DNA from 3 places in the Streptomyces sp. NPDC047880 genome. Region 2 is predicted to be linked to each of the others. Evidence: predicted binding sites of a transcription regulator. Region 2 holds the regulator's gene; each other region holds the start of a gene.
The links. Region 2 encodes HrcA, which represses chaperone genes, less so after heat shock. Its sites were predicted from a motif close to TTNGCACTCNGNNNNNCNGAGTGCNAA; they were not measured.

Region 1 (7,514 bases), on a different contig from region 2:
CGCCTGTTGGGTCTGCACGAGGGAAAAGTGCTGTGCTGCAGTTCCGCGGCGGCACTGCTCGCGGTCACCCCGGCAGTCGCGCGGCGAAGACTGGGCGCACTCGCCGACGTCCATCTCCTCCAGGAGACCGCGAGGGACAGATACCGCATGCACGATCTGCTGCGTTCCTACGCGGTGGAGCAGTTGTCGGCCGACGAACCACGGGAGGAGCGGACCCGCGCTGTCCGCCGGGTTCTCACCTGGTACCTGTTGAGCGCCGACGCGGGCCGAAAGGCGATCCTCCCGCACTCCCACTCCATTCCCTTGGTGCCTGCGGGCGACCAGGTGCGCCCGGTCGAGTGTTTCGGAGCGGCCGCCGACGCGATGCGGTGGTTCGACACCGAACGCGACAACCTGCTCTCCGCCCTGCGTCAGGCGGTCGCCTGGGGTCAGTACGACATCGCGTGGATGCTGCCCGTGGTGGCAGACGGCTTCTTCGAACTCGGGGCCAACTGGTCGGATTGGAAGCACGTACACGAGCTCGGTCTGGACGCAGCGCGTCTGATCGGCAATCCGCTGGGCGAGGCGTCGAACCTCTTGTCCCTGGGTGATGTGCACTGGCGGTCCGGCGCGTATGACGTATCCGTCGACAACTACCAGCGCGCCGCGGAGCTCAGCCAGGAGATCGACGACCCTTGGATGCTGGGGTTCTCGCTGCGAGGCCTGGGGCTGGTGGCACTGGAGCAGGGCGATCCCGGCGCCGAGTCGCACTTCGAGGCCGCCCTGGCCGTGTTCCGCGAGCACGGCGTCAGGAGGGGCGAGGGAATGAGTCTGCTCAGCCTCGCGGAGTGCGCCCGTGGCCGCGACGAGTACGCCGAGGCCGCCGCGCTCTGCCGTCAGGCCACCGGCATCTTCCATGCGATCGGCGACCGCTGGAGCGAGGCCTGGGGTGCGCTCCCCCTCGCCGACAGTCTCGGCGAGCTGGGTGAGTTCTCCGAAGCGGAGGACCACCTCGGGCGGGCCCTGACCATCTTCCGCGAGTTCACCGACCGGCGCAGCGAGGCGTCGACGCTCTCTCGCCTGGGCGACGTGACCTCGGCGCGCGGCGAGCCGGATGCCGCGCGACGTTTCTGGACGCAGGCCGCGGCTCTGTACGAGGAACTCGGCGACGGGCTGGCCGATGTTCTGCGGAGGCGGGCGGAGGATGTCCCGGTCTCGGAGGTCGGGGAGGGTGAGGGCGGCGGTGGCCGAGCCGGGTGAGGTCGTGGTCGAGGGCTGCGCAAAGGAGTCGGCCGCCGACTGGTTCCACCGGATCTGCGAGGTGCACGACGGCGTCTTCTCGGCCGAGCCGTTCGCCTGGGTCCCGGAGATGTCACCGGCGCACGAGGCGGAACTCCGGGGTCTGATGGAGGTCGCGGGCTTCCGCCTGGTCTTGGCCCGGCAGCAGGACCGTCTCCTCGGATACGCCTACGGCCATCCGCTGCCCGTCGGCCACGGCTGGTGGGGCGACTTCGACCGGACGCTCCCCGCCGGCCTGGTTGCGGAATGGCCGGGCCGGACCTTCGCCGTCATCAGCCTGGCGGTCCTCCCCGAACGGCGTGGCCGTGGCACGGGCAGGCGCCTCATGGAGGAACTCCTGCACGACCGCGAGGAGCAGCGCGCGATCTTGTCGGTGCAGCCCACCGCCCTCGCGGCGCAGCGTCTCTACCGGCAGTGGGGATGGACGAAGGCCGGCAGGAAGGGCCCGCTGTCCGGCGTGACACCGCCCTGCTGGGACATCTACGTGCGGGAGCTGGGCATTGCGCCCCAGTAGGAGGCCGCCGTCTCCGGTCAGGCCCTGCACGGGCACCCCCGCTGCTCGGTGCGCGCACCGGCCGCTCCCCGGATGTCGGCCGTGGCTCTTGGGGGGTGACCGCGGTATCCGCCGATGCGCACGGGATCCCGGCCTTCGTCGGACACGGCGGCGGCGCGCGCTCGTACTCCTCGTGCCGGACGGTGAGCCTGGCGATCCGTGCGAGGGCCGCGATGAGCAGTGGGCGTTGCTGCGAAGCGGTGTGCCGAGCGCATGCCGGCGGCGAATGCACCGCAGAGCAGACGCCTGACACGCACCGGGAGAGCCCGGGCGCACTGCTTCGCTCTCGTCACGCCCCTTCCTGCCGCCGTACCGCACTGAGACGGGAACGCAACTCGGCTTCACCGCCCATTCGACGATGGGTGCCCACGGCGACTGGATGAGCCGGTACATCGGGAAGGTCGCCACCGCGAATGCACCGACCGCCACGGCCACAAGACACGCCACCGCGACGTCCGGATCAGCCGGCTGGGCCGGCACCCCGAGCCAGGCCAGGCAGACGACCGTGACAGCCACCTGCGCCATCATGACCACAACCCAGAGAATCCCGAGCGTGAACCGAACCGCGGCTATCAAGATGCCTGCGCTCGCCGTGACGCCTTGCTCCTCGACCAGCCGGCGCACGGCGGCGCGACGCTCGGCGGCCGGCTGCTCCAGCATCGCGGTCACCTCCGGCTCGACCTGCTCGACCAGCCGACTCACCCAGCCCTGGATCGTCCGTTGATAGGACGCGACCTCCAGACCGGCGGCGATGAGAATCACCGGCGCCACAGCGGCCGAGGTCGCAGCGAACGGCTCCGTCATCTGCATGCGGGCAGCATGCCCACATCCCACCCGCTGCCAAAGGCACGTTGCGGAAGAGTGACATGGCCGTACGAGAGGCAGGCGCGGAGTGGTGGGGCGGCCCCGGCGGGTTCGGCACCGCCGCCGAACCCGCCGTACGGCACCTGGTGGAACAGGGCTGTCCGGAGCGCGACTCGGGCCTTCGTTCATCGGGCCGGAGGCAAACGCCGTTTCGGGCAATACGGTGAGGGCCCGGCGCCCCTTACGGGGTGCCGGGCCCTCACTCAGGCTCTGGCGACCTTGGTCGTCAGTGGGCGTGGCCGTGGCCGTGGCCCGCGGCGGCCGGCTCCTCCTCTTCCTTCTTCTCGACGACCAGGGTCTCGGTCGTGAGCAGGAGGGAGGCGATGGAGGCGGCGTTCTCCAGGGCGGAGCGGGTGACCTTGACCGGGTCGATGACGCCGGCCTTCACCAGGTCGCCGTACTCGCCGGTGGCAGCGTTGAAGCCCTGGCCCTTGTCGAGCTCGGCGACCTTGGAGGTGATGACGTAGCCCTCGAGGCCGGCGTTCTCGGCGATCCAGCGCAGCGGCTCGACGGCGGCCTTGCGGACGACCGCGACACCCGTGGCCTCGTCGCCGGTCTTGCCGAGGTTGCCCTCGAGGACCTTGACGGCGTGGACCAGCGCGGAGCCACCACCGGAGACGATGCCCTCCTCGACCGCGGCGCGGGTCGCGGAGATGGCGTCCTCCAGACGGTGCTTGCGCTCCTTGAGCTCGACCTCGGTGGCGGCACCCACGCGGATGACGCACACGCCGCCGGCCAGCTTCGCGAGGCGCTCCTGGAGCTTCTCGCGGTCCCAGTCGGAGTCGGTGGTCTCGATCTCGGCCTTGATCTGGGCGACGCGGCCGTGCACGTCGTCCTTCTTGCCGGCGCCGTCGACGATGGTGGTGTCGTCCTTGGTGACGGTGACGCGGCGGGCGGAGCCGAGGACGTCCAGGCCGACCTGGTCGAGCTTGAGGCCGACCTCCTCGGAGACGACCGTGGCGCCGGTGAGGACGGCCATGTCCTGCAGCATCGCCTTGCGGCGGTCGCCGAAGCCCGGGGCCTTCACCGCGACGGCGTTGAAGGTGCCGCGGATCTTGTTCACGACGAGGGTGGACAGGGCCTCGCCCTCGACGTCCTCGGCGATGATCAGCAGCGGCTTGGAGGCGTTGGCCTGGATGACCTTCTCCAGCAGCGGCAGCAGGTCCGCGATGGCGGAGATCTTGCCCTGCGTGATGAGGATGTACGGGTCGTCCAGGACGGCTTCCATGCGCTCCTGGTCCGTCACGAAGTACGGCGACAGGTAGCCCTTGTCGAAGGCCATGCCCTCGGTGAAGTCCAGCTCCAGGCCGAAGGTGTTGGACTCCTCGACGGTGATGACGCCGTCCTTGCCGACCTTGTCCATCGCCTCGGCGATGAGCTCGCCGACCTGCGTGTCCTGGGCGGACAGACCGGCGACGGCGGCGATGTCGGACTTCTCGTCGATCGGCCGGGCGGTCGCGAGGAGCTCCTCGGAGACCGCGGCGACGGCGGCGTCGATGCCCTTCTTCAGGGCGGCCGGGGAGGCACCGGCGGCGACGTTCTTCAGGCCCTCGCGCACGAGCGCCTGGGCGAGCACGGTCGCGGTGGTCGTACCGTCACCCGCGATGTCGTTGGTCTTGGTCGCCACCTCCTTGACCAGCTGGGCACCGAGGTTCTCGTACGGGTCCTCGACCTCGACCTCACGGGCGATGGTCACACCGTCGTTGGTGATGGTGGGAGCGCCGAACTTCTTGTCGATGACGACATTGCGGCCCTTGGGGCCGATCGTCACCTTGACCGTGTCGGCAAGCTTGTTGACGCCGCGCTCGAGGGCGCGACGGGCGTCCTCGTCGAACTTCAGGATCTTCGCCATGGGAGCGTGAGCCCTCTTCCGGAATCTGGGATATACGGCACTGCGCCCCGGGCGCCCGGCTTATTGGCGATCGCGGGGGCCAGGGGCGCAGTTCGAAGCAAGGTGCTTGGGGTGAATTACTTCTCGACGATCGCGAGCACGTCGCGGGCCGAGAGGACGAGGTACTCCTCGCCGTTGTACTTCACCTCGGTGCCGCCGTACTTGCTGTAGAGCACGACGTCGCCGACGGAGACGTCGAGCGGAAGACGGTTGCCGTCCTCGAAGCGGCCCGGGCCCACGGCCAGGACGACGCCCTCCTGGGGCTTCTCCTTGGCGGTGTCCGGGATGACCAGGCCAGAGGCGGTGGTCTGCTCGGCGTCGAGCGGCTGGACCACGATGCGGTCCTCGAGCGGCTTGATGGCAACCTTGGAGCTGGTGGTCGTCACGATCCGACCTCCCCCTTCGGAGATCTCACGGGGTTAACTGTCTGAGGTGGCGACCAGGTGGATCCGTCGTCGCGGGTGCCGGACCTGCCCGTCGCTGTGTTGGCACTCTCCTAGGGGGAGTGCCAGAGCCGAGACTATGACTGCGATTAGCACTCGGTCAAGCGGACTGCTAATTGCCGACGGCGCGTCGTGCGGGTGCCCGCTCCAGGTGGTCCTCGAGCCGCCCCACGCGCAGCCCCCGTTCCCCGATCTCCCGCAGCAGGCGCTCGGTCCGTTCCGTGAGGGTCAGGGACCCGGTCTCGCCGGACGGCACCGAGACGATGTCGCCCGCCCGCAGACCGTGCGCGCCCCGGGTGTACGTCAGTTCGCCGTCGGCGCCCAGGGACGCGCGCCACAGGACGACCGCGGTGATGCCGCAGTCGCCGGCGGCGCGCAGGGTCGTGGTGTCGTAGGTGCCGTAGGGCGGGCGGAGGAGCCGGGGGGTGACGCCGAAGCGGGAGCGGAGTTTGTGCTGCTGGCCGCAGATCTCGGCGCGCTGTCCGGCGTACGGCAGGCCGCGCAGGGCGGGGTGGTCGAGGGTGTGGTTCTGGAGGGACGCGCCGACCGCGCGCAGCCGGGCGAAGTGGCCGTAGCCGGGTCCCACGACGCTGTCCGTGAGGAACATGCTGACCGGGAGCCGCCGTTCGCGGACGAGGCCGATGAAGCGGGGGTCGCGTTCGGCGCCGTCGTCGTAGGTGAGGAAGACGACGGGCTCGCGGGTGGGGACGTGGTCCACGACGGGCGGCAGCCGGCGCGGGTCGCTCACCTCGGGTGCCGGGTCCCGGGCGCGGCCGTCGGCGGTGCCCGGCCGCTCCCCCGGAGCCCCGGCGCAGCCGGTCAGCAGGGCCGCGCACAGCAGGGCGGCGGCCGGCCGCCTCACAGGTAGTCCTCCAGCCGCGCCACCGTGTAGCCCTGGGCCGCGACCTTGTTCAGGAAGCGGCGGACCATGTCGGCCATCGTGCCCTTCCACTGGTCGCGGCCCCGGAAGTGCGTGAGGACGATGTCGCCCGGGCGCAGCTTCCGGCCCCCGTCGCGGTACTCCCAGTGGTCGGCGAAGACCTCCTCGTTCCACAGCGGCACGTAGGCGATGCCGCAGGCCTTGGCGGCGCGCAGGGTCGCCCGGTCGTAGCTGCCGTAGGGCGGGCGGAAGAGCGTGGGGCGGGTGCCGAAGCGCCTCTCCATGTAGCGCTGCATGCCGCAGATCTCGCGCACCTGCGCCCGGTACGACAGGCCCCGCAGATTGGGGTGGTACAGGGTGTGGTTGTGCAGCGCCACGCCCTTGGACTGCATCCGCCGGAAGTAGCCGGGGTCGTCCTTGACCAGGTAGCCGCTGAGGAAGGCGCTGTACGGCACGTCGAGGTCGGTCATCATCCGCAGGAACGCGGGGTCCTTCTCGGCTCCGTCGTCGATGGTGAGGAAGACGACCTTGTCGCGGGTGGGGATCCTCGTGAAGACGGGCGGGAGGTCCAGCTCCCGGTGGCCGTCCACCTCGAAGCCCTTGCGGGTCCTGATCCTCGGCTTGGCCACGGGCGCGGGCGGGGCGACTGACGGGGTCCTGCGCAGGTCCCAGCGGTGTGCGGCGGCGGCCCGGGCGGCGTGCGCGGCGCGCAGCTTGGTGGCGTAGGAGTCGAGCGCGCGGGCCGGGGGCGCGTCGAGGGGCTGCTGGCCGCCGGCCGGGGTGACCTGGTCGCCGCCGTCCTGCGCGCAGCCGGAGGCGATGGCGGCGAGGACGAGCACGGCGAGGACGATCCGTGCGCCGGCGGGCACCCGCCCCCATGCCCGGCTTTCATCGTTTTGTACGACTGCTCGCATGGTGCCGGATCCTCGCAGCCCCCTCCCGGCGATCCCGCCCGACACCGCGGCCGGCGCCCCCACCATCCTCCGACTGGCCCACACCGGCCGGGCTCCGGGAGCGGCCGCGGCCCCCTCCGGCAGCACCCACCGGCCACGGGTCTCCCTGCCCGTTCGCAGCACCCGGCCGGCGGCACCCCCTCTTCCGCCGTGGCCGACAATGATCCGGTGAACGACCTCGACCTCCTCCTCACCCCCGAAGGCAGCGCCCTCCTCGACGAGGTGCGGGACACCGACCCGGCGCGGGAGCTGGCCGTCGCGACCCGGCTGCGCCGCGAGCACCCCGCCGAACTCGTGTCGGCGGCGCTCGGCCAGGCACGGCTGCGGCAGCGGGCGGTGGCCAAGTTCGGGGCCGAGGACGCGGGCCGGATGTTCTTCACGCCGAACGGGGTCGAGCAGTCGACGCGGGCGAGCGTGGGGGCCTACCGGGCCCGGCGGATGGCCGAGTCGGGCATCACCTCGGTCGCCGACCTGTGCTGCGGCATCGGCGGTGACGCGATCGCGCTGGCCCGCGCCGGAATCCGCGTCCTGGCCGTGGACCGGGACCCGCAGACGGCCGCCGCGGCCCGGGCCAACGCCGAGGCGCTGGGCCTGGCCGGCCTCGTCGAGGTACGCGAGGCCGACGTCACGGAGGTGGACACGGCCGGTTTTG
Region 2 (7,514 bases):
GTCGCCGGGGGACGGCCGCTCGGCACCCTGGTCATCGGGCGGTCCGGGCCGGCCGGTTTCCCCGACGAGATCACCGGCCTCGTCGAGGACCTCAGCCGCCGGGTGGCCCTCGCCATCGGTGCCGCCCGCCAGTACGCCCGGCAGGCCACCATCAGCGCGGTGCTCCAGCGCGGACTGCTGCCCGGCGCCGTGGCGGAGATCCCCGGTGTGCGCAGCGCGCTCGTCTACGAGCCGTACGACAAGGGCGGGCCCAGCGGCGACTTCTACGACCTGTTCCCGGCCGGCGACGGCCGCTGGTGCTTTGCCGTCGGCGACGTCCAGGGCAAGGGTCCCGAGGCGGCCGTCGTGATCGGCCTGGCCCGGCCCTGGCTGCGGCTGCTGGCCCGCGAGGGCTACCGGGTCGCCGACGTCCTCGACCGCCTCAACCAGCTCCTGCTCGACGACGCCACGGAGGCCGCCGACGCCGCGGCGCGGGCGCTGGTCGCCGCGGGCGCGCGACCGACCCCGCCGGGCGACGGCCCCCAGACCCGCTTCCTGTCCCTGCTCTACGGCGAGCTCGTCCCCTTCGACGGTGGCGTCCGCTGCACCGTCGCCTCCGCCGGGCACCCGCTGCCCCTGCTGCTGGGGGCGGGCGGCGAGGTCCACGCGGCCGCGCAGCCCCAGACCCTCCTCGGCGTCGTCGAGGACGCCACCTACACCAGCGACACCTTCGAGCTGCGGTCCGGCGACACCCTGCTGTGCGTCACCGACGGAGTGACCGAGCGCCGCTCGGGATCCCGCCAGTTCGACGACGGGGACGGGCTCGCGACGGCGCTGGCCGGGTGCGCCGGCCTGGACGCGGAGCTGATAGCCGAGCGGATCAAACGGCTCGTGCACGAGTTCGGGGCGCGGCCCCCGGCGGACGATCTGGCGCTGCTGGTGCTCCAGGCGGACTGACCGCCCGGGTGCTGGACAATGGAGGACATGCCTTCCGCACTCCCCGACGGCGAGCCCGTCCCCGACGACGGGGCGCTGCCCGCGTCCGCCCTCGCCGGGGCCGCCGACCGTCCGCTCGGGTTCTACCTGCACGTCCCGTACTGCGCGACCCGCTGCGGCTACTGCGACTTCAACACGTACACCGCGACGGAGCTGCGCTCCAGCGGCGGCGTGCTGGCCTCCCGGGACAACTACGCCGAGACGCTCGTCGACGAGATCCGGCTGGCGCGCAAGGTGCTGGGGGACGACCCGCGGCCGGTGCGGACGGTGTTCGTGGGCGGTGGTACGCCCACCCTGCTGGACGCCGGTGACCTGGTACGGATGCTGCGGGCCGTGCGGGACGAGTTCGGGCTGGCGGAGGACGCCGAGGTCACGACGGAGGCGAACCCGGAGTCGGTGGACCCGGCGTACCTGGCGACCCTGCGCGAGGGCGGGTTCAACCGGATCTCCTTCGGAATGCAGAGCGCGCGGCAGCACGTGCTGAAGGTGCTGGACCGTACGCACACGCCCGGTCGGCCCGAGGCCTGCGTCGCGGAGGCCCGGGACGCCGGCTTCGAGCATGTGAACCTCGACCTGATCTACGGCACGCCGGGGGAGTCCGACGACGACTGGCGGGCCTCGCTCGACGCGGTGCTGGGGGCCGGGCCGGATCACGTCAGTGCGTACGCGTTGATCGTCGAGGAGGGGACGCAGCTGGCCCGTCGGATCCGCCGGGGCGAGGTGCCGATGACCGACGACGACGTGCATGCCGACCGGTACCTGATCGCGGACGAGGTTCTCTCCGGCGCGGGCTTCGAGTGGTACGAGGTGTCGAACTGGGCGACCTCGGCGGCCGGGCGGTGTCTGCACAACGAGCTGTACTGGCGGGGGTCCGACTGGTGGGGAGCCGGGCCCGGGGCGCACAGTCACGTGGGCGGGGTGCGGTGGTGGAACGTCAAGCACCCGGGTGCGTATGCGGCTGCGTTGGCTTCGGGGCGGTCGCCGGGGGCCGGGCGTGAGGTGCTGAGCGAGGAGGACCGGCGGGTCGAGCGGATTCTGCTGGAGTTGCGGCTGCGGGAGGGGGTGCCGCTTTCCTTGCTCAGGCAGGAGGGGCTGGCCGCTTCACGTCGGGCGTTGGCGGATGGGCTGCTCCAGGAGGGTCCGTATGAGCAGGGGCGGGCTGTACTCACCCTGCGCGGGCGGTTGCTGGCGGACGGGGTTGTCCGGGACCTCGTGGACTGAGGTGCTCGGGGTGGGTGCCGGGGGCGGGGCGATGCGCAGCCCGGCGCGACGAGGTGCCGCTGCGCCCACCCGTGCCGCCCCAGCGGCACGCATGCCCGCAGCCGGGCGGCTGCGGGCGTCTGCTGCTGGGTGGCTGCGCGCTCCCGCAGCCGGGCGGCTGCGCGCGCCCGCCGCTAAGCAGCTGCGCGGCCGGGTGGCTGCTGCGCGTGCCGCTGTCAGGGCGCCGTCACGAAGTCGATCAGTTCTTCCACCCGCCCCAGCAGTTCCGGCTCCAGGTCCTTGTACGAGTGGACCCCCGACAGGACGCGCTGCCAGGCCGCCCCCGTGTTGTCCGGCCAGCCCAGTGCCCGGCACACGCCCGTCTTCCAGTCCTGGCCCCGCGGCACCCGGGGCCACGCCTCGATGCCCAGGGACGACGGTTTCACCGCCTCCCAGACGTCGATGTACGGATGGCCGACGACCAGGGCGTGTTCGCTCGTCACCGACCGGGCGATGCGCCACTCCTTCGAGCCCGGTACGAGGTGGTCCACCAGGACGCCCAGCCGTGCGTCCGGGCCGGGGGCGAACTCGGAGACGATCGCCGGCAGGTCGTCGACGCCCTCCAGGTACTCCACGACCACGCCCTCGATGCGCAGGTCGTCGCCCCACACCTTCTCGACCAGCTCGGCGTCGTGGCGGCCCTCGACGTAGATGCGGCCGGCGCGGGCCACCCGGGCGCGTGCGCCGGGGACGGCGACCGATCCCGAGGCCGTGCGGGTGGGACGCGCGGGGCCGCCCGCCGACGGCCGGACCAGGGTCACCACCCTGCCCTCCAGCAGGAAGCCGCGCGGTTCCATCGGGAACACCCGGTGCTTGCCGAAGCGGTCCTCCAGCGTCACCGTGCCGGCCTCGCAGCGGATCACCGCGCCGCAGAAGCCGGTCCCCGGCTCCTCCACCACCAGGCCCGGCTCCGCCGCCACCTCGGGCACCGGTTTCGGCTTCTTCCACGGCGGGGTCAGATCGGCGGAGTACTGGCGCATTCGGATGACGATAGGAGAAGGCGGTCGGCGATCACCGCGACACGCCGAAACGCGCCGCCAGGGCGTCCCGTTGCGCCCGCACGAACGCCGCGTCCACCACCGCTCCGTGACCGGGCACGTACACCGCGTCCTCACCGCCCAGGCCGAGCAGCCGGTCCAGGGCGGCCGGCCACTGCGACGGCACCGCGTCCGGGCCCGCCTGCGGCTCCCCGGACTCCTCGACCAGGTCGCCGCAGAACACCACCTCCGGATCGCCGGGCACCAGCACCGCAAGGTCGTGCGCGGTGTGCCCCGGCCCGACGTTCGCCAGCAGCACCTGCCGGCCGCCGCCCAGGTCGAGCGTCCACTCCCCGGAGACCAGGTGGCCGGGCGCGACCAGCCGCTCCGCCGCCTCCTCGGCCGCGGGCGCCGCCAGGCCCTGGCGCACCCCGTCCTCGCGCAGTTCCTCGCGGTCCCGCACCCGCGTCAGCAGCGCATCCACCCCCACCGCGCCGAACACCTCGGTGTCCGGGAGGGCCGCTGCGCCGAAGACATGGTCGAAGTGCGGGTGGGTCAGCGCGAGATGTGTCACACGGTGACCGGTGAGTGCCCGCGCCTGCGCGCCCAGCTTCGCGCCCTCGGCGAGGCTCGACCCCGCGTCGATCATGAGGGCCGCCCCCTCCCCGGCGACCAGCCCGATCGTGCAGTCCCATACCGGCAGCCGGCACCGTCCCACCCCGGCGGCCACGCGCTCCCATCCGAGGTCTTCCCAAGTCACCGTCATACGGCGACGCTAGCGGGTGCGCCCTGCTCGGGGCACGGCGCCGCACGACCAGCCTTGCCGGGGGTGTACCCCACCGCCGTACACTGGGCCGGGGAATGCTGGCACTCGCACGCGCAGAGTGCCAGGCCGGACCGGCAGGGCAAACAGGCGGAGACATCTGGAGGTGTGCGCGATGCTCAGTGAACGCAGGCTTCAGGTGCTGCGCGCCATCGTCCAGGACTACGTCGGCACCGAGGAGCCGGTGGGCTCCAAGGCCCTCACCGAGCGGCACAACCTCGGCGTCTCCCCGGCCACCGTCCGCAACGACATGGCGGCCCTCGAGGACGAGGGGTACATCGCCCAGCCGCACACCAGCGCCGGGCGCATCCCCACCGACAAGGGCTACCGGCTGTTCGTCGACAAGCTCGCCGGCGTCAAGCCGATGACCGCGCCCGAGCGGCGCGCGATCCAGAACTTCCTCGAGGGCGCCGTCGACCTCGACGACGTCGTGGCGCGTACGGTACGGCTGCTCGCCCAGCTCACGCGACAGGTCGCCGTCGTGCAGTACCCGTCGCTGACCCGTTCGACCGTGCGGCACGTGGAGCTGCTCTCCCTCGCGCCCGCGCGGGTGATGCTCGTGCTGATCACGGACACCGGGCGGGTCGAGCAGCGCGTGGTCGACTGCCCGGCGCCCTTCGGCGACGCCTCGCTCGCGGATCTGCGCGCCCGCCTCAACAGCCGCGTGGCGAACCGCCGTTTCGCGGATGTGCCGAGTCTGGTGGAGGATCTCCCCGAGGCGTTCGAGCTCGAGGACCGGGGTACGGTCTCCACGGTGCTCTCCGCGCTTCTGGAGACGCTCGTCGAGGAGAACGAGGAGCGGCTGATGATCGGCGGCACCGCCAATCTGACCCGCTTCGGTCATGACTTCCCCCTCACGATCCGGCCGGTGCTGGAGGCGCTCGAGGAGCAGGTCGTGCTCCTCAAGCTGCTCGGCGAGGCGAAGGATCCGGGCGTGACCGTACGGATCGGTCACGAGAACGCCCACGAAGGACTCAACTCCACGTCCGTCGTGTCGGTCGGCTACGGTTCGGGCGGCGAGGCAGTCGCCAAGCTCGGCGTGGTCGGACCGACCCGCATGGACTACCCGGGAACGATGGGAGCGGTACGCGCAGTGGCACGGTACGTCGGACAGATCCTGGCGGAGTCGTAGTGGCCACGGACTACTACGCCGTACTCGGCGTGCGCCGCGACGCGTCGCAGGAAGAGATCAAGAAGGCCTTCCGGCGGCTCGCACGCGAGCTGCACCCGGACGTCAACCCCGATCCGAAGACCCAGGAGCGGTTCAAGGAGATCAACGCCGCTTACGAGGTGCTGTCGGACCCGCAGAAGAAGCAGGTCTACGACCTCGGCGGCGACCCGCTCTCGCAGGCCGGCGGCGGTGGCGCCGGCGGCTTCGGGGCCGGTGGCTTCGGGAACTTCTCGGACATCATGGACGCGTTCTTCGGCACGGCGTCGCAGCGCGGACCGCGCTCGCGCACCCGCCGCGGCCAGGACGCCATGATCCGTATCGAGGTCGAGCTCGACGAGGCGGCCTTCGGCACGACCAAGGACATCCAGGTCGACACGGCCGTCGTCTGCAACACCTGCAGCGGTGAGGGCGCGGCGCCGGGCACCTCCGCCCAGACGTGTGACATGTGCCGCGGCCGCGGTGAGGTCTCGCAGGTGACCCGGTCCTTCCTGGGCCAGGTCATGACGTCCCGCCCGTGCCCGCAGTGCCAGGGCTTCGGCACGGTCGTCCCGACCCCGTGCCCGGAGTGCGCGGGCGACGGCCGCGTCCGGTCCCGCCGCACGCTCACGGTCAAGATCCCGGCCGGTGTCGACAACGGCACGCGCATCCAGCTCGCCGGCGAGGGCGAGGTCGGCCCCGGCGGCGGTCCGGCCGGTGACCTCTACGTCGAGATCCACGAGCTGCCGCACAGCACGTTCCAGCGGCGCGGCGACGACCTGCACTGCACGGTGACGATCCCCATGACGGCGGCGGCCCTCGGCACGAAGGTGCCGCTGGAGACGCTCGACGGCATGGAGGAGGTCGACATCCGCCCGGGCACCCAGTCCGGCCAGTCGATCCCGCTGCACGGCCGGGGCGTCACGCACCTGCGCGGCGGCGGACGCGGCGACCTCATCGTCCACGTCGAGGTCCAGACCCCGACCAAGCTCGACCCCGAGCAGGAGCGCCTCCTGCGCGAACTCTCCAAACTCCGCGGAGAGGAACGCCCCACGGGGCAGTTCCAGCCGGGGCAGCAGGGGTTGTTCTCGCGGTTGAAGGATGCGTTCAACGGGCGTTGACCGGGCGCCTGCAACGGGTGCTGACGGGGCACCTCCCGGGAGACGGGAGGTGCTTGTTCCTCTGGTCTATGCCAGTCGGCAGGCCGGTTTAGGGGTTGTCCGGAGGACGTGACAACATGCCGTCATGTCCTCCGCACTGACCGATCTCTTCCCCCACCCGATCGTGCAGGCCCCCATGGCGGGCGGCGTCTCCGTACCGAAGCTCGCCGCCGCCGTGTGCGAAGCGGGCGGGCTGGGATTCCTCGCCGCCGGCTACAAGACCGCCGACGGGATGTACCAGGAGATCAAGCAGCTCCGGAGCCTCACCGGCAGGCCCTTCGGTGTCAACGTCTTCATGCCGCAGCCGGAGTACGCCGACCCCGCCGCCGTCGACGTCTACGCCCACCAGCTGGCCGGCGAGGCCACCTGGTACGAGGCCGAGCTCGGCGACCCGGACAGCGGACGGGACGACGGCTTCGAGGCCAAGCTCGTGGTGCTGCGCGACAACCCCGTACCGGTCGTGTCGTTCCACTTCGGCGTCCCGGGCCGGGAGGTCGTCGACGCCCTGCACCGCGTCGGCACCTTCGTCCTGGCCGCCGCGACCACCCCCGACGAGGCCCGGGCCGTGGAGCGGGCGGGCGCGGACGGGGTCATCGCCCAGGGCGTCGAGGCCGGCGGCCACCAGGGCACCCACCGGGACATCCCCGAGACGGACGGCTCCGGCCTCGGACTGCTGTCGCTGATCGCCCAGGTCCGCGAGGCCGTGAGCATCCCGATCGTCGCCGCCGGCGGCATCATGCGCGGCAGCCAGATCGCCGGTGTCCTCGCCGCGGGCGCGAGCGCGGCCCAGCTGGGCACCGCCTTCCTCGCCACGGCCGAGTCGGGGGCGCACGCCCTGCACAAGCAGGCACTGACCAACCCCCTGTTCGTGCGTACGGAGTTGACCCGGGCGTTCTCCGGGCGGCCCGCGCGCGGCCTCGTCAACCGGTTCCTGCGCGAGCACGGCCCGTACGCGCCCGCCGCCTACCCCGAGATCCACCACCTCACCGCGCCCCTGCGCAAGGCCGCCGCCAAGGCCGGTGACGCGCAGGGCATGGCGCTGTGGGCCGGACAGGGGCACCGGATGGCGCGGGAGCTGCCCGCCGGGCAGCTGGTGGAGGTGCTGGCCGGGGAACTGGCCGCCGCCCGGGCGTCGTTGACGAGCGGAGGTGCGCTGTGACCGCGCCGGTGTT
Region 3 (7,514 bases), on a different contig from region 2:
AAGGGCGGCACCTCCTGCCGGAACAGGAAGTGCCGCCCTCGGTAAGGACGTCGATCAACCCTCAGGTCGATCAGAAGTCCATGTCACCGCCCGGCATGCCACCGCCGGCGGGCGCGGCGGCCTTCTCCGGCTTGTCGGCGATGACGGCCTCGGTGGTGAGGAACAGCGCGGCGATGGAGGCGGCGTTCTGCAGAGCGGAACGGGTCACCTTCGCCGGGTCGATGATGCCCTCGGCGATCATGTCGACGTACTCACCGGTCGCGGCGTTCAGGCCGTGGCCGACGGTGAGGTTGCGGACCTTCTCCACGACGACGCCGCCCTCGAGACCACCGTTGACGGCGATCTGCTTCAGCGGGGCCTCCAGCGCGAGCTTCACGGCGTTGGCGCCGGTCGCCTCGTCACCCTCGAGCTCCAGCTTCTCGAAGACCTGGGAGGCCTGCAGCAGGGCCACGCCACCACCGGCGACGATGCCCTCCTCGACGGCCGCCTTGGCGTTGCGCACGGCGTCCTCGATGCGGTGCTTGCGCTCCTTGAGCTCCACCTCGGTGGCGGCACCGGCCTTGATGACCGCGACACCGCCGGCGAGCTTCGCCAGGCGCTCCTGCAGCTTCTCGCGGTCGTAGTCCGAGTCGCTGTTCTCGATCTCGGCGCGGATCTGGTTGACGCGGCCCTGGACCTGGTCGGCCGAGCCGGCACCGTCGACGATGGTGGTCTCGTCCTTGGTGATGACGACCTTGCGGGCCTTGCCCAGCAGGTCGAGCGTGGCGTTCTCCAGCTTGAGGCCGACCTCCTCGGAGATCACCTCGCCGCCGGTGAGGATGCCGATGTCCTGCAGCATCGCCTTGCGGCGGTCGCCGAAGCCCGGGGCCTTGACGGCAACGGACTTGAAGGTGCCGCGGATCTTGTTGACGACCAGGGTCGACAGGGCCTCGCCCTCGACGTCCTCGGCGATGATCAGCAGCGGCTTGCCGGACTGCATGACCTTCTCGAGGAGCGGCAGCAGGTCCTTGACGTTGCTGATCTTCGAGTTGGCGATCAGGATGTACGGGTCGTCGAGGACGGCCTCCATACGCTCCATGTCGGTGGCGAAGTACGCCGAGATGTAGCCCTTGTCGAAGCGCATACCCTCGGTGAGCTCCAGCTCCAGACCGAAGGTCTGGGACTCCTCGACGGTGATGACGCCTTCCTTGCCGACCTTGTCCATGGCCTCGGCGATGAGCTCGCCGATCTGGGTGTCGGCGGCGGAGATGGAGGCCGTGGAGGCGATCTGCTCCTTGGTCTCGACGTCCTTCGCCTGCTCCAGCAGGGCGGCGGAGACGGCCTCGACGGCGCGCTCGATGCCGCGCTTCAGGGCCATCGGGTTGGCGCCGGCGGCGACGTTGCGCAGGCCTTCCTTGACCAGGGCCTGGGCGAGAACGGTCGCGGTGGTCGTACCGTCACCGGCGACGTCGTCCGTCTTCTTGGCGACTTCCTTGACCAGCTCGGCGCCGATCTTCTCGTACGGGTCCTCGAGCTCGATCTCCTTGGCGATGGAGACACCATCGTTGGTGATCGTGGGCGCGCCCCACTTCTTCTCGAGGACGACGTTGCGGCCCTTGGGGCCGAGCGTCACCTTGACGGCGTCCGCGAGCTGGTTCATGCCGCGCTCGAGGCCGCGCCGCGCCTCCTCGTCGAACGCGATGATCTTGGCCATGTGAAGTGGTCCCTCCAGGACTGGGGGTGATTACTTCGGACCGCGCCCGCGCCCGCGACGGACGGCTCGCTTGCCTCGTGGGTTCCTTCCCCCACCCGGCCTGCGGGCCTCACCGACCCGGTCCTTACGTTGTCACTCTCACCTTCAGAGTGCTAACGCAATGATTAGCACTCGACCCCTGCGAGTGCAAGCGCCTCCCGGGTACCGGGCCGGGGCGTCAGCCACCCGCGAACACCGCCCCGCGCCCCCTTCGAACAGACCGAAGGGCCCGCACCCCGGGGGGTACGGGCCCTTCTGAGAAGACCGGTCGCTTGAGCGTTGGTCGTGGTGCGCGTTCAGGCAGAGACGCGAACCATGTCGGCCTGCGGTCCCTTCTGACCCTGCGAGATCTCGAACTCGACCCGCTGGCCCTCTTCAAGGGTGCGGTAGCCGTCCATCTGGATCGCGCTGTAGTGGACGAAAACATCCGCACCACCGTCGACCGCGATGAAGCCGTACCCCTTCTCCGCGTTGAACCACTTGACGGTGCCCTGAGCCATGCCTAACTCCCCTATTACTGGCCCTTGCACAGATCCACACTTCGCGGACCCGGGTCAGACCTCACCCCCCACGGTTGGGGGCGTGCGCCGGAACGCGTCGACCGCGGCTGAATGTATCTGTCCAACTGCCCTCTGCAACAGGTCAATCGGACGAGAATTCTGGACGCACAGGGTCCGGAATGTGGGGAGAATTCACCCGAATTCAGGGCAAGTCGGGCGACGCAAAGGGAACAAAAGCCTCAAAAGGCATGCACACTTTGGCTACATCTTGTCGGGCTCGAAGCGGGAATTCAGGGTTCCGATCAGCGGATCGGGACCGCGTTCCCCAACTGTACCCCGCTCAACCACACAGAATTGCCCCCTCCGCTTCTCTCACGGAGGGGGCAATTCGATAAACTCTCAGTGACTGTCGTTACCGAAGGTAACAATCGAGTCGGCCGACCGGATCAGCCACCCGCGACGGCGGGAATGATCGACACACCGGCACCGTCCGGCGTCGCCGTCTCCAGACCCTGCTCGAAGCGCACGTCGTCGTCGTTGACGTACACGTTGACGAACCGGCGCAGCTTGCCCTGGTCGTCGAGCACCCGGGCGGCGATCCCGGTGTGGTTCTTCTCCAGATCGGCGATGACCTCGCCGAGGTTCGCCCCCTCGGCGGCGACCTCGGCCTGCCCGCCGGTGTAGGTACGCAGGATGGTGGGGATCCGAACGGTGACGCTCATCGGAATATGACCTCCGGTTTCGATTGAGCTACGGCTGGGGCGCGTCCCTGGGGGCGCGGGGAACTGCGCGACCAGCCCCCACCGGCCCGCAGCGATCGACGATCAGACGAGCCCGGCCTCGCGGAACGAGTCCAAGTTGGGCCGGATGGTCGCGGTCAGCCCGGTGCCGGCCACCGCGTCCAGCGTCTTGAGGCCGTCTCCGGTGTTGAGCACGACGGTGGTCTTGGTGGGGTCGAGCGCCCCGCTCTCGACCAACTTCTTGGTCACCCCCACCGTCACCCCACCGGCGGTCTCCGCGAAGATCCCCTCGGTCCGCGCAAGGATCTTGATCGCGTCGACGACCTGCTCGTCGTTCACGTCCTCCACCGCACCACCGGTCCGCCGCGCGATGTCCAGCACGTACGGCCCGTCCGCCGGGTTGCCGATGGCGAGGGACTTGGCGATGGTGTCCGGCTTCTGCGGGCGCACCACGTCGTGCCCGGCCTTGAACGCCGTGGACACCGGGGAGCAGCCGAGCGCCTGCGCGCCGAAGATCTTGTACGGCTTGTCCTCGACCAGACCGAGCTTGATCAGCTCCTGCAGACCCTTGTCGATCTTCGTGAGCTGCGAACCGGAGGCGATCGGCACCACGATCTGGTCCGGCAGCCGCCAGCCGAGCTGCTCGCAGATCTCGTACGCGAGGGTCTTCGACCCCTCCGCGTAGTACGGCCGCAGGTTGACGTTGACGAAGCCCCAGCCCTCACCGGCCGGGTCGCCGATCAGCTCGGAGCAGAAGCGGTTCACGTCGTCGTAGTTGCCCTCGATGCCGACGAGCTCACCGCCGTAGACCGCGGCCATGACGACCTTGCCCTGCTCCAGGTCGTGCGGGATGAACACGCAGGAGCGGAAGCCGGCGCGGGCCGCCGCGGCACCCACCGCACCGGCGAGGTTGCCGGTGGACGAGCAGGAGAGCGTGGTGAAGCCGAAGGCGCGGGCGGCCTCCAGGGCCTGGGCGACGACCCGGTCCTTGAAGGAGTGCGTCGGGTTGCCGGAGTCGTCCTTGACGAACAGCTTGCCGGCGTCGACGCCCAGCTCACGCGCGAGGTTGTCGGCCTTGACGAGCTTGGTCCAGCCCGGGTTGATGTTCGGCTTGTCCGCCACGTCGGCCGGGACCGGCAGCAGCGGGGCGTAGCGCCAGATGTTCGCGGGCCCCGCTTCGATGCGCTTGCGGAGCTCCTCGGTGTCGTAGCCCGAGAAGTCGTAGGCGATCTCCAGCGGGCCGAAACACTCCTCGCACGCGAAGACCGGGCCGAGGGGTACGCGGTGACCGCACTCACGGCAGCTGAGGGCAGCCGCGGGACCGAGGTCTACGGTGGAGTCAGTGGTGCTTGCAACAGTCTGCACAGCCATGTGAGGCGAGGCCCTTTCTCCTCATCTTCCTCACGACGCATCTCGCCGTGAGACGGATTTGGCACCTTCCCTAGCCGGGAGCCTCGCGCAGTGGTCGCCAATGACCTACGAGTACCGACTGGAGGGTTGCCGGGGCTTCATCGGGCCGTTTCCCTCTGCCCCTCTGGATGAGCTGTATGCGGTTGTAAAGGCGGGTGACCCCGGACATGCGATGGTCATCCGCGTTGTTCAAGACTGTAACCGACGACCAGGACAATTGAGATAGTCGTCCGAACCGCGAGATGGATCACTCCGTCCCGCCCGGAGCACGCAGAGGAGCCGCCACGGTGCTGGAAGAAGTCGAGCGCTGGCTGAGCACCCGTTCCTGGTCCGCGAACGATCGCCCGCTCCACCAGATCCTCGCAGCGAAGCAGCGCACCGGCCAGACGGTCAGTGTGGTGCTGCCCGCGCTGAACGAGGAGGCGACGGTCGGTGACATCGCCTCCGTCATCCGCCACGACCTGATGCGCCAGGTCCCGCTCGTCGACGAGCTGGTCGTCGTCGACTCGGGGTCGACCGACCGCACGTCGGAGGTCGCCGCCGCCGCGGGCGCGCGGGTGGTGCACCGGGACGCGATACTCCCGCGCCTGCCCGCCGTGCCCGGCAAGGGCGAGGTGCTGTGGCGATCGCTGCTCGTCACCCGCGGGGACATCGTCTGCTTCGTCGACGCGGACCTCAGGGACTTCTCGTCCGACTTCGTCTCGGGAATCGTGGGCCCGCTGCTCACGGACCCGGACGTGGACCTGGTGAAGGCCATGTACGACCGCCCGCTGGCCACGGAATCCGATTCGCTCGCCCCCGGCAAGACCTCCGGGCAGGGCGGCCGGGTCACCGAGCTGATGGCCCGCCCGCTGCTCAACATGCACTGGCCGCGGCTGGCCGGCTTCGTGCAGCCGCTCGGCGGCGAGTACGCGGCCCGCCGGTCCCTGCTGGAGCAGCTGCCGTTCCCGGTCGGGTACGGCGTCGAGCTGGGCATGCTGGTCGACGCGCTGCACCTGGCGGGTCTGGACGCCCTCGCCCAGGTGGACGTGGGCGTGCGCAAGCACCGGCACCAGGACGGGCAGGCGCTGGGCCGGATGGCCGCCGCGATCTACCGCACGGCCCAGCTGCGGCTGGCCCGCGGTCACCTGATCCGGCCGTCCCTGACCCAGTTCGAGCGGGGCGAGGACGGCTTCGAACCGCGGACGTACTCCGTGGACACCGAAGAGCGTCCGCCCATGGTGGAGATCGCCGAGTACCAGGCGCGGAAGGCTGCCTGACCGGGCGGTTTTCGGCCGGGCGCGGCAGATCCGCACGTTTGAGCGTTCGGGGGGCGGGCTAGGTTGAGGCTTATGGCTTCGACGAACGGTACTGCGCAGGTGCTGGTGGCCTCCAACCGGGGTCCCGTCTCGTACACGGTGGGCGAGGACGGTTCGCTGGACGCCAAACGGGGCGGCGGCGGGCTGGTCTCCGGGCTCTCCGCGATCGGCTCGGACGCGGACGCGCTGTGGGTGTGCTCGGCGCTCTCCGACGGCGACCGGGAGGCGGTGCGGCGCGGCGTCGGCGAGGACGGCGTGCGGATGCTGGACATCCCGGCCGACGTGCACGCCGACGCGTACAACGGCATCGCCAACTCGGTCCTGTGGTTCGTGCACCACATGCTCTACCAGACGCCTCTGGAGCCCGTCTTCGACGCGGAGTTCCGGCGGCAGTGGGCGTCCTACGAGGCGTACAACCGGGCGTTCGCCGAGGCGCTGGCCGAGGAGGCCGCCCGGGGCGCGGCGGTGGTGGTGCAGGACTACCACCTGACGCTGGTGCCGGGCATGCTCCGCGAGCTGCGGCCCGACCTGCGCATCGGGCACTTCTCGCACACGCCGTGGGCGCCGCCCGAGTACTTCCGGATGCTGCCGGACGACGTGGCCGGGCAGGTGCTGCGCGGCATGCTGGGCGCGGACCGTCTGGGCTTCCTCACCGAGCGCTGGGCGGAGGCGTTCACCGAGTGCGCCGAGCGGTTCGCGGGCGGGCTCGGCGGCACCCGGGTCGGGGTGCACGGCCTCGGCGCCGACGCCGACTTCCTGCGCAAGCGGGCCCACGAGCCGGACGTCGAGGAGCGGATCACCGCGCTGCGGCAGGAGATCGGCGAAGGCCGCCGCACCATCGTCCGGGTGGACCGCACCGAGCTGTCCAAGAACATCGTGCGCGGCCTGCTGGCCTACCGCCGCCTCCTGGAGGCCCACGCCGAGTGGCGCGAGCGGGTGGTGCACGTCGCCTTCGCCTACCCCTCCCGGCAGGACCTCGCGGTGTACCGGGACTACACGGCCGAGGTGCAGCGGCTCGCGGACGAGATCAACGCCGAGTACGGCACGCCCGGGTGGACCCCGGTCCTCCTCAACCTCAAGGACGACTTCGCCCGCTCGCTGGCCGCCTACCGGCTGGCCGACGTGGCCCTCGTCAACCCCATCCGCGACGGCATGAACCTCGTCGCCAAGGAGGTCCCGGTGGTCTCCGACGCGGGCTGCGCGCTGGTGCTGTCCCGGGAGGCCGGGGCGCACGAGGAGCTGGGCGAGGACGCGATCACCGTGAACCCCTACGACGTGACGGGCACGGCGGCCGCCCTGCACGAGGCGCTGTCGATGCGCCCGGAGGAACGCGCCGAACGCAGCAAGCGCCTGGCCGCCGCGGCTACGGCCCTGCCACCGGCGCAGTGGTTCCTGGACCAGCTCGACGCGTTGAGGGGCTGAGCGGCGATGAGCGCCAACGCGTTGCCCACACCCGTCACGACGGCCGGGCAGGACGGTCTCGCCGCCCTGCTCGCCGACCCCGGCAAGGCGCTGATCGCCCTGGACTTCGACGGGACGCTCGCGCCGATCGTGGCCGACCCCGAGCTGGCCCGGGCCCATCCGGAGGCGCTGGGCGCGCTGGTGGCGCTCGCCCCGAAGGTCGCCGCCATCGCGGTGATCACCGGCCGGCCCGCCGAGGTCGCCGTGCGCAACGGCGGCTTCGCGAACGTGCCGGGCCTCGAGCACCTCGTCGTCCTCGGGCACTACGGCGCCGAGCGGTGGGACGCCCGCAGCGGCCGGGTCACCGCGCCCGAGCCGCACCCCGGCGTCGACGCCGTCCGCGCCGAACTGCCCGGGCTGCTCGAAGGGAGCG

Region 1: the regulator HrcA is predicted to act here: its motif matches at 5,072-5,098, upstream of groES (co-chaperone GroES).
Region 3: the regulator HrcA is predicted to act here: its motif matches at 1,823-1,849, upstream of groL (chaperonin GroEL).

Annotation. Positions count from the first base shown of each region.
Region 1 is NZ_JBEZOK010000004.1:39,170-46,683, forward strand. Features, by position in the region: gene AB0937_RS07900 (tetratricopeptide repeat protein) at 1-1,239, shown strand, start outside; gene AB0937_RS07905 (GNAT family N-acetyltransferase) at 1,223-1,792, shown strand; gene groL (chaperonin GroEL) at 2,922-4,547, opposite strand; gene groES (co-chaperone GroES) at 4,664-4,972, opposite strand; gene AB0937_RS07920 (polysaccharide deacetylase family protein) at 5,142-5,891, opposite strand; gene AB0937_RS07925 (polysaccharide deacetylase family protein) at 5,888-6,823, opposite strand; gene AB0937_RS07930 (methyltransferase domain-containing protein) at 7,031-7,514, shown strand, end outside.
Region 2 is NZ_JBEZOK010000001.1:759,827-767,340, forward strand. Features, by position in the region: gene AB0937_RS03595 (SpoIIE family protein phosphatase) at 1-936, shown strand, start outside; gene hemW (radical SAM family heme chaperone HemW) at 964-2,196, shown strand; gene AB0937_RS03605 (DUF3097 domain-containing protein) at 2,412-3,215, opposite strand; gene AB0937_RS03610 (MBL fold metallo-hydrolase) at 3,247-3,978, opposite strand; gene hrcA (heat-inducible transcriptional repressor HrcA) at 4,151-5,167, shown strand; gene dnaJ (molecular chaperone DnaJ) at 5,167-6,303, shown strand; gene AB0937_RS03625 (nitronate monooxygenase) at 6,428-7,501, shown strand; gene AB0937_RS03630 (16S rRNA (uracil(1498)-N(3))-methyltransferase) at 7,498-7,514, shown strand, end outside.
Region 3 is NZ_JBEZOK010000005.1:145,830-153,343, reverse strand. Features, by position in the region: gene groL (chaperonin GroEL) at 71-1,693, opposite strand; gene AB0937_RS10455 (cold-shock protein) at 2,029-2,232, opposite strand; gene AB0937_RS10450 (MoaD/ThiS family protein) at 2,679-2,954, opposite strand; gene thrC (threonine synthase) at 3,057-4,343, opposite strand; SAM riboswitch class I at 4,362-4,517, opposite strand; gene AB0937_RS10440 (glucosyl-3-phosphoglycerate synthase) at 4,670-5,641, shown strand; gene AB0937_RS10435 (trehalose-6-phosphate synthase) at 5,714-7,102, shown strand; gene otsB (trehalose-phosphatase) at 7,109-7,514, shown strand, end outside.